Regions from separate parts of the Duganella sp. Leaf61 genome, predicted to be linked through region 2. Evidence: predicted binding sites of a transcription regulator. Region 2 holds the regulator's gene; each other region holds the start of a gene.
What was found. Region 2 encodes FNR, which switches genes on or off when oxygen is low (the NO sensors DNR and NnrR bind a similar motif). Its sites were predicted from a motif close to TTGATNNNNATCAA; they were not measured.
Positions count from the first base shown of each region.

Region 1 (2,199 bases), on a different contig from region 2:
CATGTGGCCAGGTTGGGTATTTCTGCATATCACGCCATCGATCATTTCCTTGCTCGATTACCAGCAAGGCGCCGGTCACACCGAGCTCTACTCGGTTGGCGAGGACGGCAGGGGCCGGCCGCCGGCGACGAGTTAAGCAAGATTTACCTCGCCGTCAGCGGGCGTGGTCATTGGCCCGCAGCCTGCGCCAGCGCTTGCTGTAACGACTGCGCCTGCGGATTGTTGACGCTGCCCTGAGCAATGTCCCTCGGCGACAAGGTGCGGCCATAATACGCATTGGTCAGGCTCTGGTTGAAGCGGATATCGTTGATGCCCACGGCAACCGCGTCGCCGAACAATCCCTTGGCCGAACTCCAGGCCACCACATCGCCGGTACCTGCCAGGCCATGGCCAAGCCGCGACCAGTTGACGACGGTCAGGCCCGCATCTGCGCTGAGCGTGAAATTGTTTTTCTTCATGAACTCGGCAACCGCCTTGTCATTATTGAGCAACAGTGCCATCTCGCCGCCCTCGACACCGGCTTGCAAGCCAAGGGTCAGGCCGCCGAGATCGTAAAATGCCGGACTGCTCCAGCTACCGTCTGCTTGCCTGAGCAGTAGCAAACCGGCGCCACCACGGGCGCCAACGCCCAGTGCCGCACGACCGTACGAGGGCACGAGCAGCACTCCTTTGGCTTTAGGTAACAGCTTTTTCATGCGTGGCTCCGCTTCGAGGCGACGCACCACGTCGAGCGCGTCGCTTACCCGGGCGGTAGCGGTTTGGGCGGGATTATTGCCACGCGGACTATCCGCATCGGCCTGCGCCAATGCACTGCCGCCAACCACCAGGCCAACCAGGCAGGCCAGCGCCAACCCACATCGTTTAATTTGATGAACCATTTTTTTCTCCTTGAAGACAGGTTTCGGATGCGACCGTACAAAGCGCGCTTTGTACAAAATCATGCTAACGCCTTTACTCGGCGCCGAACTTTGACCAGGGTCAAACCGATCCGGAAGCAGACACCCGAACCCTTCTGGTTGACAAGGAATCGGCTTGGCGATTGAACTTCTGGCAGCCGTTGCGGGTCCAACCCATCCTGGGCAACCAGGATCGCGCACGGTACGCGAGTGCCACGGCTCAAGACCGCTGCAATATTTTACGTAACTGCAGGTGCTTCCATGCCCAAGCTGCCAAGCGTTGTATGCGGGGTTGTATGTAGCGTTGTCTGTGGTTTTCTTCTGCTCGCTGTCACGGCGGCTGGCGGTGCGCAATCGCCCGGCGTGCATGCATCGCGGCCGGCGGCGTGCATCGCGCCGGTCCCGCAAACGGCACCAGGGCGGCCGTCCATCGGCGTATCGCTGCGCCGGCTGTATGACACGTTGGGCAGCGAGGCCCTCTGGCTTCGTCCCGAGCGCCGGCGCGCGGACCAGGCCTTGGTGTTGCTGCGCGGCGCGCGCGACCACGGGCTCTCGCCCGACCACTACCGTGTGGACGAGCTCGCGCAACGTGTGTACCGGCTGCCGGCTAGCGGTGACGCCCTGCTTGATGCCGACCTCAGTCGTTCGGTCCTGCAAATGCTCACCGATATACACTTCGGCCGGACTGCGCCGGACCATGTCACCACGGTGTCCGGATGGGCGCCAGTGCCGTACGACCCGGTGGACGCGTTGTGTGGGGCGCTGCGCGAAGACCGGCTGGCAGGGCTGACGCAACAGGCGCAGCCGCGTATTCCGCTCTACCAGCGCGTCAAGCTGACCCTGGCACAGTACCGCGACCTTGCCGCACGGCCCCGGCAAGGACTCCCGCTGGGGCCGTTGCCCGCCTCCGGCGCCGTGGTGGCCGGCGACCGATACCAGGGAGCGGCGATGCTGCGCCAGCGTCTTGTGCTGCTGGGCGACCTGGCCGCCGGTGGCGACAGCGGCGACGGGCAACATTACTCGATCGAACTGGCCAATGCGGTCAGACGTTTCCAGGCGCGCCATGGCTTGGCCGACGACGGCGAGTTGGGCCCCGCCACCATGGCGGCCCTGGCGGTGCCGCTGGCGCACCGGGTTCGCCAGCTCGAACTCACGCTGGAACGCCTGCGCTGGGTGCCAGCGCTGCCGCCCGGTAAAATGGTGGTGGTCAACCTGCCTGCCTTCAGGCTCTGGGCGTTCGACACTGCTGCTCAGCCTGCCAGCGCGGCCCTGGAAATGCGCGTCATTGTCGGCAACGCAGCCG
Region 1 covers NZ_LMLM01000031.1:312,015-314,213, reverse strand. The annotation lists gene ASF04_RS23155 (hypothetical protein) at 1-136, shown strand, start outside; gene ASF04_RS27800 (lipid-binding SYLF domain-containing protein) at 168-878, opposite strand; gene ASF04_RS23145 (murein L,D-transpeptidase) at 1,158-2,199, shown strand, end outside.
Region 1: a site for FNR is predicted at 969-982, ahead of ASF04_RS27800 (lipid-binding SYLF domain-containing protein). Genes of this name have one in related genera too.

Region 2 (2,199 bases):
CCTCCATGCCGGTGTCGCTGCGTACGTCGTGCCAGCGCGAGAACGTGTGCGCCAGCGCCGCCAGCGGCCGCCAGTGCAGCGTGCGCAAGGTGTCGTCGCGTTCGCGCAGGGCGTCCTGCGCGGTGGCCTGCTCTTGCTGCTGCCCCTGATCCTCGGCCAGCAGCAGGCCGTGCGCGAGCAGCCGGTCCACGACTGCCGCGCCATGGCGTTCGACGACCTGGTCGCGCGCGGTCCACACCGACGCACCGACATCGGCCAGCATTGCCAGGTCGGCCGCATCGACTTCGATCTCGCGGTCCAGGTGCGGCGCCAGCGCCAGCCAGCGGGTGCTGGCCGCCAGGGTGCTGGTGCCGGCAAACAAGGCGGTCCAGTCGATGTCCAGTTCTTCGCGGGGTTCGAGGTACAGCACGGCGCAGCGGCGTAGATTCATGGTCTTTATCTCTCCTGCTCAAGTTGAGAAATCGGCAATAACGAGGACCAGTCTAGCGTATCCTTCGCCAGCGGGAAAGTGGCGACGGGCGGAATTTTCACCGGTCATTTGCTTGCACAATGCAAGTGAAATGCACGTCGGAATACCCGATGGTGGCAGTGCGGCATCGCACCATCCTGGCGCATCATGGTCTACACTAGCGGTCATGATCAAAGACCTGCCATCGCTGGTGCTGCCCGGCGCCACAATCGACATCCTCAAAGCCAGCTGCGCCACGTGCAGCATGCACCAGCTGTGTTTGCCCATGGGACTGGGCAACGAAGACATGGACCGGCTCGACCAGATCATCGGCCGCCGGCGCAAGGTCGCGCGCGGCAATACCTTGTTCCGCATTGGCGACCCGTTCCAGAACCTGTACGCGATCCGCCTCGGCCACTTCAAAACCTACCAGGTCAACCGCGAAGGCGCGGAGCAGATCACCGGCTTCCAGATGGCCGGCGAACTGCTGGGCATGGACGCCATCAGCACCGACCTGCACCATTGCACGGCGGTGGCGCTGGAAGACAGCGAAGTGTGCGAAATTCCGTTCGCCACCCTGCAGCAACTGCTGGCCGAAATGCCGACCCTGCTGCGCCACTTCCACCGCATGATGAGCCAGGAAATCACGCGCGAGCAAAGCGTGATGCTCTTGCTCGGCAATATGCAGGCCACCCAGCGTTTCGCCGCCTTCCTGGTCAACCTGTCGTCGCGCTACGAAGCACGCGGCTACTCGCCCAACGCGTTCCAGCTGCGCATGTCGCGCGAGGAGATCGGCAACTACCTGGGCCTGACGATCGAAAGCATCAGCCGCCTGCTGTCGAAGTTCAAGAAAGAAGGACTGGTCCGGGTAAGCAACCGCGAAATCGAACTGCTGCAGCCGCAAACGCTCAAGGCGATTACGGCCGGTACCCAGACTTGCGGTTGAACTGATAGCGCGCCAGAGGCATGCCTGTGCCCCGGCGCCTATTGTGCGGCTATTGCGCCGGCGCCTGCTGCTGCACAGGCGCCACATCCGCCACCAAGGTTACCCCGCGCTCCTTCGGCCACGTCCACGCGCCGGCCAGGCGCCAGTCGCGTTTTTCGCCTTCCACCAGCACCACCCAGCGGCTGCGTTCGAGCATGGCCAGTGGCAGTTCGAAGCGGCCCGCCGCATCGGGTAGCACGGTCGCTTCGATGTCCTTGTCGGGCAAGGTCGCGTGCGCGAGACGCAGCCGCAGGCGCTCGGTGATGCCGCCGCCGCTGGCGCGTTGCACCTGGCCCGTCAGCGCGCCGCGATTGGCGTCGTAGCCGATCGTCATCGACAGGCCCATGGCGCTGGCCACGCGGTCGCGGCTCAGGTCCTGGTTGATGGCCTTGCCCTGCTTGTAGTAGTCGCCAACCACCACCGGGTCGGGCGTTGAAAACGCCAGCCAGGCGGTAAACACGCTGCCGGCCACCACGATGGCCGGGCCCAGCATCAGGAACCACGGCCAGCGCTGCTTGTACCACGGCGTGACCGTGCTGTGTAAATGGTGCATGGTGATCTCCTAGCGCGGCACAATGAAGACCGCTGTTTCTTTCACATGCAGCGCCGGATCATCCACCGATGTCAGCGCCACTTCGATCTTGTTCGAGCCCTTGTGTGCGGCGCCGTGCGCGGTGCGCAGGCGGATCGGTACGCCGCGCGTTTCGGTCGCGTCCAGGTGCACGGTAGCGGGCGTGACCAGGGCCAGTGTGTCGATGCCGGACAC
Region 2 covers NZ_LMLM01000023.1:264,746-266,944, forward strand. The annotation lists gene ASF04_RS14190 (putative peptide maturation dehydrogenase) at 1-430, opposite strand, end outside; gene fnr (fumarate/nitrate reduction transcriptional regulator Fnr) at 636-1,394, shown strand; gene ASF04_RS14200 (FixH family protein) at 1,444-1,986, opposite strand; gene ccoG (cytochrome c oxidase accessory protein CcoG) at 1,996-2,199, opposite strand, start outside.

Region 3 (2,199 bases), on a different contig from region 2:
GACCTTGCGGATCGCGCCGACCAGCTGGGTGCCGGCGCTTTCCTTGGTCAGATAGCCGTGGGCGCCGGCGCGGATGGCCCGCACCGCGTATTGCTCTTCCTCGTGCATGGTGAGAATCAGGATGGCCAGCTTGGGCGCTTCGGCCTTGATCTGGCGGATCAGATCGACCCCGCTGCGCCCTGGCATCGACAAATCGAGCATGAGCAGGTCGAAGCCGCCCTGGCGCACGTGGCTCAGTACCTCGAAGCCGTCGATCGCTTCGCCGACGATGTCGATGTCGGGAGCACCATCGAGAATGCGCTTGAGTCCTTCGCGCATGATCGTGTGGTCGTCGGCAATAACTATTCGGATCATCGTGGGCCGCTCACGCGCGAAGTGTTGGAAAGTAAAAAGTATTGCGATTGAAGTAATCTTGTGATGCTACTACAAAAAATTACACGGCGGCCTATTTTTTGTACTCGGGCTCGGCGATCAGGCGGTGTACCAGTACCGGAATGCGTGATTGTGACAACACCTTGTTGGTTACACTGCCCAGCAGCAACTGGCCCCAGCCGCTGCGTCCGTGCGAGCCGATGAAGATCAGGTCGCACCCATGCTTGACGCCGGCGGCGACGATTTCCGTCGCGGCGCTTTCGGCAAATGTGGTCAGCGCGGTACATGTAATGTTGCGTCGCGCACACGCTTGCACCACGTCGCGCACATGTTCCTCGCCAGCGCGCAGCAGGGCGGCGCGGTATTCTTCCTCGCTCGGATAGCTGGGAGGGATGATTTCCACGTAAATCGGATACTGGTAGGCGGGGGCGACAAACAGGACCAGCACTTCGGCGCCCAGTTGCTCGGCAAACGTGACGCCGGCGCAGGCGGTCTTGCTGGAGACGGAAGATCCGTCGGTGGTGATCAGGATTTTTCGGTACATGGCAAGCTCCCGGAAAGAGACGGCACGCGTTTCATTGTAGACGTGATTTACATTATTGCTAGTATGGAAAGAGTTGATGATTCTCAAACATAACGATTTTACTTGGCGTACCGAATGTTTAAAGGTGTTGGCTGAGGCTTCTTTTTTTGCACTCAAGCATTAATTTTGTGTCACAAGCTGCCCGTTGGGCCGACATCCGGTGATAGTATCTCCAAATACAACGGAATGTGACGCCGTCCCGGTAATCGCCGTGGCGGGTTTGGCACATCCGGCGCGGCCCTGCTACACTCGCGATAGTGTTTTATTGCCGTGCATCATCATCGTGGGGCAGCAATTTTACAAATTATGGAGAAGCACGGATTATGACCAACGCCGCTGACGATTTCGACGCCTTATTTGAAGAAGTGTCCGCCCAAAGCAAGAAAGCCGCGCCTGCTCCAGCGCCAGCCCCGGCTCCCGCAGCAGCCGAAGACGACCTGGAAAGCCTGTTCGACCAGGTGTCTTCCGGTGTCGCCGTGAGCGCGCCGGCGCCGGCCCCTGTGACCGCCGCACCTGTCTCAGCCGCACCCAGTGCCGAAGGCGGCGAGGGCGATGAAACCGACAAGCCGATGTTCGAACGCCTGGGCGGCATCGTGCGCTTGTTGCACGACTCGCTGCGCGAACTGGGCTACGACAAGGCGCTGACCGAAGCGTCGTCGCAGATCAACGACGCCCAGGACCGCCTCGAATACGTCGCCACGCTGACCGAGCAGGCCGCCAACAAGGTGCTCAACACCCTCGACGAAGCCATGCCCGACCAGGACACGCTGTCGAAGCAGTCGAAAGACATGGAAAACCGCTGGGCAGACCTGTTCGCGGGCAAGCTGAGCCTGGACCAGTTCAAGCAACTGGCCGGCGATTCGCAAGCATTCGCCGCTGCTGTCTCGGCCGCCACCGAAACCGAGAAGGCCCGCCTGCTCGAAATCATGATGGCGCAGGACTTCCAGGACATCACCGGCCAGCTGATCAAGAAAGTGGTGATCATCACCAAGACCGTCGAGGCGGAACTGGCGCAACTGCTGCGCGACAACGCACCACCTGACGTGCGCGAGAAAATCGCCCAGAAGGAAGTGACCTTGATGACTGGTCCATCGACGCCGACCGTGGCGCTGAGCCAGGACAGCGTGGACGATCTGCTTGCCGATCTGGGGTTCTAATGGACGATATGCTCAAGGATTTCGTCGTCGAGGCGATGGATCTTGCGGTCAACGTGGAAGAGCACTTGCTGGCGCTCGAACGCGATC
Region 3 covers NZ_LMLM01000012.1:70,277-72,475, reverse strand. The annotation lists gene ASF04_RS09320 (response regulator transcription factor) at 1-354, opposite strand, end outside; gene ASF04_RS09315 (universal stress protein) at 446-916, opposite strand; gene ASF04_RS09310 (protein phosphatase CheZ) at 1,279-2,112, shown strand; gene ASF04_RS09305 (chemotaxis protein CheA) at 2,112-2,199, shown strand, end outside.
Region 3: a site for FNR is predicted at 990-1,003, ahead of ASF04_RS09315 (universal stress protein). Genes of this name have one in related genera too.

Region 4 (2,199 bases), on a different contig from region 2:
GTATCGTTGCCCGTGTCGGTACCAATCGCCTAGGGGGCCAGGTGGTGTGGGTAATGGGACCGGGCGGCCAGCGTCATTACTATGCGCACCTCGATCGCTACGCGGACGTGGCAGCGGGCATGCGCATCGAGGCGGGCACTGTGCTGGGCTACGTTGGCGATACCGGCAATGCCAAGGGCACGCCGCCGCACCTGCATTACGGCGTCTATGACATGGGCGGCGCAATCAATCCGTATCCGCTGCTGCGTGCGGAACCGACTCGACCTGGCAAAAGGAACTGACGCGACCCATATGGCGTTACCAGCATGAGCAAACCGCTCAGTCCTGGCTAGCCTTGCTTTTGCCGCCCAACAGGCGGTCCTTGGTGCTGAGGAGCTTTTGCACCTTGGCGCCCATCTTCATCAGTTGCGCCAGCGATTCGGGCGACAGGTGCTGCATCTCTTCGAACCAGGTGTTGGCCAGGTCCACCAGTTCGTACATCTCGCGCATGCGCTGCTGGGCGTAGCGGTCGCCCGGTTCGCCGGCTGGCGCCATCAGCGATTCGCGCAGCACCGTCAACGTCGGCGCCACCTCGCGCCGGCGTCGTTCGGCCGCCACCACCTTGAAAATCTGCCAGACATCGCCCAGCGATGAAAAATACTCGCGCCGGTCGCCCGGCAGGCGCGTCTGCCGTATCAGTCCCCATCCCTGCAATTCCTTCAGGCCGATGCTCACGTTCGACCGCGAGAACGTCAGGTGCTCGGCGATTTCGTCCGCGTGCAGCGGCTGCTCCGACACGAACAGCAGCGCATAGACCTGTCCCACCGTGCGGTTGAAACCCCAGCGGCTGCCCATCTCGCCAAAGTGGCTGATGAAGCCCTGCGCCAGTGGCGTCATCTGGAAGTTGTTCGGTGTCGGCGTGGCTGGCGTATTGGGCATGGTGGACGTCTCCGGCTATAAAAATTGATGTACATCATCGTTCCGGCGTATTATACTAAAAATCGAATTTACAAGAATTTCTGAAAACTCAGTAATTACAGGATGTTTTACCATGTCTTCCGCAAGCGTTTCACTGCCGGTATTCGTCGTTCCCCGCCTGCCCGCCCTGGTGCAGGGCGCCGCCGCCCTCGTGTGGTTGCCGCAGGCGGCGCTGCTGGCCTGGGCGGTGCAGGGCATGGTACAAGGTGCCGGATGGCGTGCGGCGTTGCTGCCGGCGGCGGCCGTGCTGGCGCTGGGCGTGCTGCGCGCGCTGGCCGAGGCCTGGGGCGCCCGCGCCATGTATGGGGCGGCGCGCAGCCACTTGTCGGCGTTGCGCACACATGCCGTGGCCGCGCTGGCGCGCCGTTCGCCGCTGGACCGCGATCGCGCCCGGTCCGGGCAAGCGGCCAGCGTGCTGGCCGAGCAGGCCGAAGCCGTGGTGCCTCACCTGGTGCGCTTCCAGCCGGCGCGCTGGAAAGCCGTGCTGGCACCGCTGGCCATCGTGGCGGCCATCGCGCCGCTTTCGTGGATCGCCGCGCTGGTGTTGCTGGTGGCAGCGCCCCTGATCCCGGTTTTCATGGCGCTGGTAGGCATGGGCGCGCAAGCTGCCAGTCGCGCCCACATGGTGGAACTGGGCGGCATGAACGCCTTCCTGCTCGACCGCCTGCGCGGCCTGGCAACCTTGCGCGCGCTGGGCGCCGTGGACGCCACCGCCACCCGCCTGGGCGACACCGCGCAGTCGCTGCGCCGCCGCACCATGGCCGTGCTGCGCATCGCGTTCTTGTCTTCCGCCGTGCTGGAACTGTTCTCGGCGCTGGGCGTGGCGATGGTGGCCGTGTATATCGGCTTCTCGCTGCTGGGCACCCTCGACTTTGGCGCATGGGGCACACGACTGACGCTGGCCCAGGGCCTGTTTATCCTGCTGCTGGCGCCAGCCTTTTTCGAGCCGCTGCGCGAACTGGCCGCCGTCTGGCACGACAAGGCGGCCGGCGAGGCGGGACTGGCCAGCCTGCGCGACCTGGCGGCAGATGGGGTGATGCTGGTCGGTGCCGGTGATAATCTCTGCCTGCATGCCGAAGTCGCTCCCTTAAGGATGCCGCCGTCGGTTGAGGTCCGCAATCTGCACTTCGCTCACGTCGGCGAGCAACCGCTGTTTGACGACTTCTCCTTCACCGTGCGCCCAGGCGAACACGTGGCGCTGCTGGGTGCGAGCGGCGTTGGAAAAACCACTTTGCTGGCCAT
Region 4 covers NZ_LMLM01000030.1:233,051-235,249, reverse strand. The annotation lists gene ASF04_RS21220 (M23 family metallopeptidase) at 1-281, shown strand, start outside; gene ASF04_RS21215 (GbsR/MarR family transcriptional regulator) at 319-918, opposite strand; gene cydD (thiol reductant ABC exporter subunit CydD) at 1,031-2,199, shown strand, end outside.
Region 4: a site for FNR is predicted at 943-956, ahead of cydD (thiol reductant ABC exporter subunit CydD). Genes of this name have one in related genera too.